2 linked regions of the Noviherbaspirillum saxi genome follow. The protein of the gene in region 1 interacts with the protein of each later gene in a pairwise test. Links are inferred from orthologs where the notes say so. Each region holds a gene or a part of one and is shown in the gene's direction. Other genes may lie near its edges.

The links. Proteins that work in one complex are often made in the same cells at the same time.
Region 2: the proteins of D3871_RS04390 (region 1) and D3871_RS13905 interact in binary tests that used the Escherichia coli proteins (3 or more experiments, as listed by UniProt). The link is inferred for Noviherbaspirillum saxi from one-to-one orthologs.

Annotation. Positions count from the first base shown.
Region 1 is NZ_QYUO01000001.1:907,397-912,142, reverse strand. What follows is about bases 1,201-4,121. They hold D3871_RS04390 (glutamate-5-semialdehyde dehydrogenase), read left to right. Parts: upstream 1,201-1,967; coding sequence 1,968-3,275; downstream 3,276-4,121. Other genes in these bases: D3871_RS04380 (2-hydroxychromene-2-carboxylate isomerase), read left to right, coding at 3,893-4,121; D3871_RS04385 (CopD family protein), read left to right, coding at 3,278-3,700; holA (DNA polymerase III subunit delta), read left to right, coding at 1,201-1,717. Outside these bases: leuS (leucine--tRNA ligase), read left to right, coding at 1-144; D3871_RS04400 (LPS-assembly lipoprotein LptE), read left to right, coding at 159-662; more of holA, read left to right, coding at 701-1,200; more of D3871_RS04380, read left to right, coding at 4,122-4,495; D3871_RS04375 (THUMP domain-containing class I SAM-dependent RNA methyltransferase), read left to right, coding at 4,589-4,746. UniProt on the Escherichia coli protein: Catalyzes the NADPH-dependent reduction of L-glutamate 5-phosphate into L-glutamate 5-semialdehyde and phosphate. The product spontaneously undergoes cyclization to form 1-pyrroline-5-carboxylate.
Region 2 is NZ_QYUO01000001.1:2,948,841-2,953,589, reverse strand. The notes cover bases 630-3,554. They hold D3871_RS13905 (sulfate/molybdate ABC transporter ATP-binding protein), read left to right. Parts: upstream 630-1,514; coding sequence 1,515-2,594; downstream 2,595-3,554. Other genes in these bases: D3871_RS13900 (CysB family HTH-type transcriptional regulator), read left to right, coding at 2,607-3,533; cysW (sulfate ABC transporter permease subunit CysW), read left to right, coding at 630-1,512. In the rest of the region: sulfate ABC transporter permease subunit CysT, read left to right, coding at 1-611; more of cysW, read left to right, coding at 613-629; D3871_RS13895 (Crp/Fnr family transcriptional regulator), read right to left, coding at 4,018-4,749. UniProt on the Escherichia coli protein: Part of the ABC transporter complex CysAWTP involved in sulfate/thiosulfate import. Responsible for energy coupling to the transport system.

The DNA of each region.
Region 1 (4,746 bases):
GGCAGCGTGAAGGTGCCTAAGGAAGCCGACAAGGCAGCGATCGAAGCGGCGGCGCTGGCCAATGAAAACGTCAAGAAGTTTGTCGAAGGCACACCGAAGAAAGTCATCATCGTGCCAGGCAAGCTGGTCAATATCGTTGCATGAGATCCGGAGAACCGATGACACGACGCGCGGTATTGCTTCTTACGCTGGCGGCCGCCGCCACGCTCTCGGGCTGCGGCTTCCAGCTGCGCGGCGCGGATGGCAAATCGGCCCTGCCGTTCAAGACGGTATACATCGGCGTGCCGGAATCGTCCCCCCTCGGTGTCGAGCTCAAGCGTTACATCCGGGCCAGTGGCAACACGGCTATTGTTGCCGACCCGCGCCAGGCTGAAGCGATCATCGATGTATTGAGTGAAGCGCGCGAAAAGGCGACGCTGTCGCTCAATACCCAGGGCCGCATACGTGAGTATTCGCTGTACTACCGGATGCGTTTTCGCGTGAAGGACAGCGCGGAAAAGGAATTGCTACCGGCCACCGAAATCATCCTGAAGCGCGATATCAGTTTCAACGAGTCGCAAGTGATCGCCAAGGAAAAGGAAGAAGACTTGCTGTATCGCGACATGCAGTCGGACGCGGTGCAACAGGTGTTGCGCCGCATGGCTGCGCTCAAGCCGGCCTGATCGCGAACTGATCGGTATGACTGTCAAACGGGACAAGGATGCAATTACGGCTTGACGCACTCGATACGCATCTGGCGAAATCGCTTGCTCCACTATATGTGATCACCAGCGACGAGCATCTGCTCGCGCTCGAAGCCGCGGACAAGATCCGCAAGGCCGCGCGGGCGCGGGGATACTCGGAACGCGAAGTGCTGATCGTCGAGCGCAGCTTCAAGTGGGGCGAGCTGCTGGCGGCAAACCAGTCGCAATCCCTGTTCGGCGACCGCAAGCTGATCGAATTGCGCATCCCGACCGGCAAGCCCGGCAAGGATGGCGGCCAGGCGATGCAGGAATATGTCGGCGCGCTCAATCCGGACAATGTCACGCTGATTACGCTGCCGAAGCTGGACTGGCAGACGCAGAAGGCGGCCTGGGTGGCAGCGCTGCAGCAAACCGGTGTGTACATCGACATTCCTCTGGTCGAGCGCGCGCAGTTGCCGGCATGGATAGGGACACGGCTGGCCGCGCAGAAACAGAGTGCGGACAGACAAGGCATCGACTTCATCGCCGACCGGGTCGAAGGCAATCTGCTCGCCGCGCATCAGGAATTGCAAAAGCTTGCGTTGCTCTATCCGGAAGGCAAGCTAGCGTTCGAACAGGTGCAGGATGCAGTGCTGAACGTCGCCCGCTACGATGTGTTCAAGCTGAATGAAGCGATGCTGTCGGGCGACACTGCCCGCCTGGTGCGGATGATAGAAGGCTTGAAAGGCGAAGGCGAAGCGCTGCCGCTGGTGCTGTGGGCAATGGCGGAAGAAATCCGCACCTTGCTGAAGATAAAGGCCGGCACCGCGCAAGGAAAGTCGGTCGGCATGCTGCTCAAGGAATACCGGATCTGGGGACCGCGCGAGCGGCTGATGGAGCCGGCATTGCGGCGGCTGAAGCTGTCGACGCTGGAAACGGCGCTGCAGGAAGCGGCGCAAATCGATAAGATGGTCAAGGGATTACGAGCAAAGGCGTTCGCGGGGGATGCGTGGGATGCGTTGCTGCAGTTGGGGTTGAAGGTGGCGCGGGGGTAGGCTGGCGGGTATTGGTGGTCGGTCGTGCTGCATACGCCTCCCGTCGTCCTCGCGAAGGCGGGGACCCATGTGAGCTTGCTTGGTCATCCGGCTTATGGGTCCCCGCCTTCGCGAGGACGACGGGGAAAAGACATTGGCAAGTCAGCTGTCGGTACCCGCATGCAAGCAATCCAATGTATTACAAGCTTATGTGCATAGCATAGCCCTGCAAGGAGAGCAAAACGGCGATGCGCGAGCGGTTACGATCTACATGGAGTCCCTCCGGGAATTCTGCATTTACAAGAGTCAACACATGGACATCAAGCACTACATGAACGAAGTTGGTCAGCGCGCACGCAAGGCATCGCGCGCGATGGCCAAGGCCGATACCGGCGCCAAGAACAAGGCGCTGTCGCTGATCGCCGCCGCCATCCGTGACCAGGCGGACGCCCTGCGCGCCGCCAACCAGAAAGACCTGGAAGCCGCACGCGCCAACGGCCTTGCGCCGGCGCTGCTGGATCGCCTGACCCTGTCCGACAAGGCAATCGCGACCATGGCCGAAGGCCTGGAACAAATCGTCGCGCTGTCCGACCCGATCGGCGAAATGTCCAACATGAAATATCGCCCGACCGGCATCCAGGTCGGCCAGATGCGCGTGCCGCTCGGCGTGATCGGCATCATCTATGAGGCGCGTCCGAACGTCACCGTCGATGCCGCCGGCCTCTGCATCAAGAGCGGCAACGCGACCATCCTGCGTGGCGGTTCCGAAGCCATTCATTGCAACCAGGCACTGGCAAAATTGGTGAAGGCTGGACTGGCCGGCGCCGGTCTGCCGGAAGACGCAGTACAGATCATCGAAACCACCGACCGCGCCGCCGTCGGCGAACTGATCACCATGCCCCAGTATGTCGACGTGATCGTGCCGCGCGGTGGCAAGGGCTTGATCGAGCGCCTGATGAAGGAATCGAAGGTGCCGATGATCAAGCACCTCGACGGCATTTGCCATGTGTATATCGACGACAAGGCCGACATCGAAAAAGCGCTGAAAATAGGGTTTAATGCAAAGTGCCATCGCTACGGCACCTGCAACACGATGGAAACCCTGCTGGTGGCGCGCGGCATCGCGGCGCAAGTGCTGCCGAAGCTGGCCGAACTGTACGACACCAAGGAAGTGGAATTGCGCGGCGACGATGAAGCGCGCACTATCCTGGCCGCCTATCCAAGGCTGGTTGCTGCTACCGAGGAAGACTGGAGCACCGAGTACCTCGCGCCGATTCTCTCGGTCAAGATAGTCGGCGATATGGATGAAGCGATCGAGCATATCAACACCTACTCGTCGCAGCATACCGATTCCATCGTGACCGAAGACTACAGCCGCGCGATGCGCTTCCTGCGCGAAGTCGACTCGGCGTCGGTGATGATCAATGCATCGACACGTTTCGCCGATGGCTTCGAATACGGATTGGGCGCCGAGATCGGCATTTCCAACGACAAGCTGCATGCACGCGGCCCGGTCGGACTTGAAGGATTGACTTCGCTGAAATACGTGGTGTTCGGCCACGGCGAAGTGCGGGAATGAGCATGCTCTGGGTCAAGGCACTGCATATCGTATTTGTCGCTTCGTGGTTCGCCGGCCTGTTCTATCTGCCGCGCATCTTCGTCAATCTGGCAATGGAAACCGATGCGACCGCCACCACGCGCCTGCTGCTGATGGCCCGCAAACTGTATCGCTTCATGTCGATATTGGCGATTCCCGCCTTGTTGCTGGGCCTGTGGCTGTGGCTCGGCTATGGCATCGGCAAGGGCCCGGGCAACGGCTGGCTGCACGCGAAGCTGACCATCGTCGTGCTGCTGATCGGCTACCACCATGCTTGCGGTTCGCTGCTGAAGAAATTTGAGAACGGCCGCAATGTCCGCAGCCACAAATGGTATCGCTGGTTCAACGAAGTGCCGGTCATCGGTTTGCTGCTTGTAACGATCCTGGTCGTGGTCAAGCCATTCTAGAGCGCTTTCACCCTGACCGGCTCAGTCGAGGCCGAGGCGGATTGCCCGTGGCACAAGGCGCAGCGACGCGACATGGCGAGCCATGGCAAGGAGATGCAACGCCGTGCCGGGGGCAAGGCGACCGGGATCGACGAGCTGGTCAGGGTGAAAGCGCTCTAAGCCCGGACCATTCAACCTCTTCAGGAGAACGGCATGGCCAAGGTTTGTGAATATTTTTTCGCGCCGCAATCGCCGTGGGCGTATCTGGGCCATGAGCGTTTCGTCGCGCTGACCAAGCAGTACGGCGTACAGATCGATCTGAAACCCTGCGATCTCGGCAAGGTATTCAACGTGTCCGGCGGACTGCCGCTGGCCAAGCGCCCGCCGCAGCGCCAGGCTTACCGCCTGGTGGAGCTCAAGCGCTGGAGCGAGTTCCTGCAGATTCCGCTGAACCTGCAGCCGAAGTTCTTCCCGGTCCCCGGCGATCCGGCTGCAAAGCTGATCATTGCCACCCGGCTGGCGCACGGCACTGACGCCGCATTGCATATCACTGGCGCGATCATGCACGCGATATGGGCGGAGGAAAGAAACGTCGGCGACGCCGATACGCTCGCGGCCATCGCCCTCGAATGCGGGCATGACGGCAAGGCGCTGCTGAAGTCATCCGAGACCGCCAGCGTGCAGAGCGAATACGATCGCTACACCGATGAAGCGATCGCCGCCAACGTATTCGGCTCGCCCTGGTATGTGGTCAATGGCGAAGGCTACTGGGGACAGGACCGTCTGGATTTCGTCGAACGGGCCTTCAAGGCATAGGCATATATATCGCAACACCTGGCAACAAGCGCAGGCCAAAGGATTGGCAGCGTTCAACAGCAGCACTGATTCATCACGGATAAAGGGTTCCCCATGGCACATTCTTATTTTTGTCCCTGCCCGCGCGGGCTTGAGGCCGCGCTCGCAGAAGAGATCAACGAAATCGCTCAGCACAGCAAGACGCTGAAAGTTCATAACCAGGTACCGGGCGGCGTGCACTGCTCCGGCTCGCTGTCCGACAGCTATCGCAT
Region 2 (4,749 bases), 2.0 Mb from region 1 along the record:
TCGGCGGCATCGTAGCCTGGGTATTGGTGCGCTACCGCTTCCCCGGCAAGAAAGTGATCGACGCCCTGGTCGACCTGCCGTTTGCCTTGCCCACCGCGGTGGCCGGCATCGCCTTGACTTCGCTGTATTCGGCCAATGGCTGGATCGGTCGCTATCTCGAACCCTTCGGCATCAAGGTCGCTTTCACCCCGCTGGGCGTGCTGGTCGCATTGACCTTCATCGGCTTGCCGTTTGTCGTGCGTACCGTGCAACCGGTGCTGGAAGAAGCCGAACGCGAGCTGGAAGAAGCCGCCGCCAGTCTCGGCGCCAACCGCCTGCAAGTGTTCGCGCATGTGATTTTCCCCACCATCCTGCCAGCCTTGATGACCGGTTTTGCGCTGGCGTTTGCGCGTGCCACCGGCGAATACGGCTCGGTGATTTTCATCGCAGGCAACATGCCGATGGTGTCCGAAATCACGCCGCTGTTCATCATTACCAAACTGGAGCAATACGACTACACCGGCGCGACTGCGATTGCAGTGGTCATGCTGATCGTGTCCTTCATATTGCTGCTGACGATCAACCTGTTGCAAGCCTGGGCACGCACACGCGGCCGGGCAGAGAAAGTCTGATATGGCCGGTGCTGCTGCTTCCTTATCCATCGGCGTGCAGGCGCGCGGCGAACCCGCGTACACGCCGGCGGCCACCGTCGAACCGTTCTGGGTGCGCGCACTGCTGATCGGCGCTGCGCTGGCCTTCCTGACCCTGTTCCTGTTCATTCCACTCATCGCGGTCTTTGCCGAAGCGCTCAAGAAAGGTTGGGACACTTACCTGCTCGCATTGGTCGAGCCCGATGCGATCGCCGCGATCAAATTGACCCTGCTGACTGCAGCGATTGCCGTTCCGATGAACCTGGTATTCGGCGTGGCAGCCGCATGGTGTATCGCCAAGTTCGAATTTCGCGGCAAGAACATCCTGCTCACGCTGATCGATCTGCCGTTCTCGGTGTCGCCTGTGATCGCCGGCCTGATCTATGTACTGATCTTCGGCGCGCAAGGCTGGCTCGGTCCGTGGCTGGCCGAGCACGACATCAAGATCCTGTTTGCCGTGCCCGGCATCGTGCTCGCAACCATGTTCGTCACCTTTCCCTTCGTCGCACGCGAGCTGATTCCATTGATGCAATCGCAAGGCACGGAAGAAGAGGAAGCCGCGCTGGTGCTGGGCGCGTCCGGCTGGCGCACGTTCTGGCATGTGACGCTGCCGAACATCAAGTGGGGCTTGCTGTACGGCGTGGTGCTCTGTAATGCGCGTGCGATGGGCGAGTTCGGCGCGGTGTCGGTCGTGTCCGGACACATACGCGGCGAGACCAACACCATGCCGCTGCATGTGGAAATTCTGTACAACGAATACAACTTCGTCGCCGCATTCGCGATCGCTTCATTGCTGGCATTGCTCGCGCTAGTCACCCTCGCGATCAAGTCCTTCATCGAATGGCGCGCCAACGAAGTCAATCTGCAACCGGATCAGGAATAATCATGAGTATCGAAGTCAAAAACATTCACAAGCGTTTCGGCAATTTCATTGCGCTCGACAACGTCTCATTGAATTTTCCTCAAGGCGAACTGACCGCCTTGCTCGGCCCATCCGGTTGCGGCAAGACCACGCTGCTGCGCATCATCGCCGGCCTGGAGCAGGCCGATTCCGGTCACGTATTCCTCGATGGCGAAGATGCCTCCGGCCAGCATGTGCGCGAACGCCAGGTCGGCTTCGTGTTCCAGCACTATGCACTGTTCAAGCATATGAGCGTGTTCGAAAACATCGCCTTCGGCCTGCGCGTCAAGCGCCGCGATGTGCGCCCATCGGAAAGCGAGATCAAAAAGAAAGTCATGTCGCTGCTGGAACTGGTGCAGCTCGACTGGCTCGCCGATCGCTATCCGCCGCAACTGTCGGGCGGCCAGCGTCAGCGTATCGCACTGGCGCGCGCGCTGGCGGTGGAGCCGCGCGTGCTGCTGCTGGACGAACCCTTCGGCGCGCTCGATGCCAAGGTGCGCAAGGAACTGCGCCGCTGGTTGCGTCGCCTGCATGATGAATTGCATGTCACCAGCATCTTCGTCACGCACGACCAGGAAGAAGCATTGGAAGTCGCCGACCAGATCGTGGTGATGAACAAGGGCAGGGTGGAGCAGATCGGTTCGCCCGACGAGGTCTACAACCATCCGGCCTCGTCCTTCGTGTACGGCTTCCTCGGTAACGTCAACCTCTTCCATGGCCGCGTGCATGAAGGCGTGCTGGATTCCGGCGGTATCGCCTTCGACGCGCCCGATCATGCGCAGGCACAAGATGCCAACGGTATCGGCTTTGTAAGGCCGCATGACATCGAGGTCGAGCGCTACACGGCGGACGCGGAAGGCATCGTTGCCCGCCTGCGCCGCAGCCATGCCATCGGTCCGCTCGCGCAATTGGAACTGGTGCGCGCCGATAATGCGCAATTGATCGAAGCCGTGATCTCGACCGAACGCTACCAGCATCTCGGCCTGACCGAAGGCGAAACCCTGATTGTGCGTCCAAAGCGCCTGCGGGTGTTCGTCAACGAGTCTGCCAGTCAATCGGCCTGATCGGGAGCACGTATGAATTTCCAGCAACTACGTTCCATTCGCGAAGCCGCGCGCCGCGGCTACAACCTGACCGAAGTCGCGAATGTCCTGTTCACATCGCAACCCGGCGTGAGCCGGCAGATACGCGAACTGGAAGAAGAACTCGGCGTCGAGATTTTCGAGCGCAACGGCAAGCGCCTGACCGGATTGACCGATCCCGGCAAGGGCATCCTGCAAATCATCGAGCGTCTCCTGCTCGAAGCGGAAAACCTGCGCCAGGCCAGCCAGGAATACGCCGGCGAAAAAAGCGGCACGCTGGCCGTCGCCACCACCCACACGCAGGCGCGCTATGTGCTGCCGCGCGTCGTGCAATCCTTTCGCACAGCGTTTCCCGATGTGCGCATCGCGCTCCAGCAAAGCTCGCCGGAACATATTGCAGAATGGGTGATCTCCGGCAAGGCGGATGTCGGTATCGCCACCGAAGGCCTGAGCCAGTTTGAAGAACTGGTGTCGTTTCCCTGCTATCGCTGGAGCCACATGATCGTGGTGCCGGAAGATCATCCGCTGAGCGGCGCGCACAAGGTATCGCTGCAAGAGCTGGCTGCCTATCCCCTGATCACTTATGACGTCGGTTTCACCGGCCGCAGCCATATCGACGACGCGTTCCGCGAAGCGGGCATTGCAACCGATATCGTGTTGACCGCGATGGATTCGGATGTGATCCAGCAGTATGTGTCGTTAGGAATGGGAGTGGGCATCGTCGCATCGATGGCGGTGGAAACCAATCTGGCGCGGGGCTTGCGCGCGGTGGAGGCGGCGCACCTGTTCGCGCCGAATGTGACGCGGCTTGCGGTGCGGCGCGGGGCTTATCTGCGGTCTTATGTGTATGAGTTTATCTTGCAGTTCGCGCCGGAATTGCGGCGCAGGGATATCGAGACGGCATTGAATGCGGGGGCGTAGCGCGGTGCGTCTGGTGCCGTGAACATGCACCTGTTCCAGCGCCATTCGCACGCGGTTACTTGCCGTCAAATCAGGCATCCCCTATCCCCGTCGTCCCCACGAAAGTGCACTGCTGTCCGGAATAATGTGGTTGACAACTCTGCAGTGCCTGCAAGCGGGTCATGGCCTATCAGGCATGCCACCTGCTCTCCCCCGTCATACCCGAGAAATCGGGTATCCATACTGAGTCTGCACTTCGGTGACAACTATTCAGGTAGATGCTTTGTTCTATCGGCTTATGGATTCCCACTTTCGTGAGAATGACGAGGGGAAGCAGGGGCAACGTCAGCATGGATGCCCGTTTTCACGGGCATGACGGGGAGAGGGAAGCGACGTGATGTAGCCACCATACCCGCATGCAAATGCCGCTACACCATTTCAAGAAAATAATTCCGGACGCTACGCTGACCATGTGCTAGGTAGACAGTCGAACGCTCAATCCCAATCAAGCCGCTTTTTCTGCTTTCTCGACCTTGGGTCCGTTGTTAGCATTCGTCGCCGGCATCTCATCGAGCCCCGCTACCGCAGCCGTCTTCAACTGATCCGGCCGATTGACGATGAATATCGTTCCCTTCTTCTCGACGATATTCAGCTTCATCAGCGTATGCAGCGCGCGCGACACGGTTTCGCGGCTGGTGTTGACCATGATCGCGATCTCGTGCTGCTTGGGCAAGCCTTCGATGACCTGGCCTTCATTGGTATCGCGGACAAACTGCTGCAACTGCGCAAACACGCGCTGGAAGGCATTCGGAATGCTGAGCAGCGTGCGCTGCCGCGAAGAGGCGCGCACGATCTGCGCGAAATGCGTAAGAAAGCGCTCCGCCACCAGCGGACGATTGAAGATCAGTGCGCGTGCCTGCGCGGTCGGCAGGAAAGCCACTTCCGAAGGCTTCACCGAGACGATCGAAGCCGAACGCGGCGCGCCGTCGATGACCGACAGTTCGCCGAAATACGCACCCGGCGAAATGAAGTGAATCCCGATCTCGCGCCCATCCTCGGTCACATCGACCACCTGCAGCTGCCCGGCAAGCAGAAAGCACAAGTGATCCGCCTCATCGCCCTTGCGCAAGACAATGTCGTGGCTCAGAAAGCTGCGGCTGGACATCAGTTTCGCGACGGTGATCAGCGTCTCCTGGTCCAGGCCCTTGAATAGCGGTATGTTGGCAGCGGTTTCTAA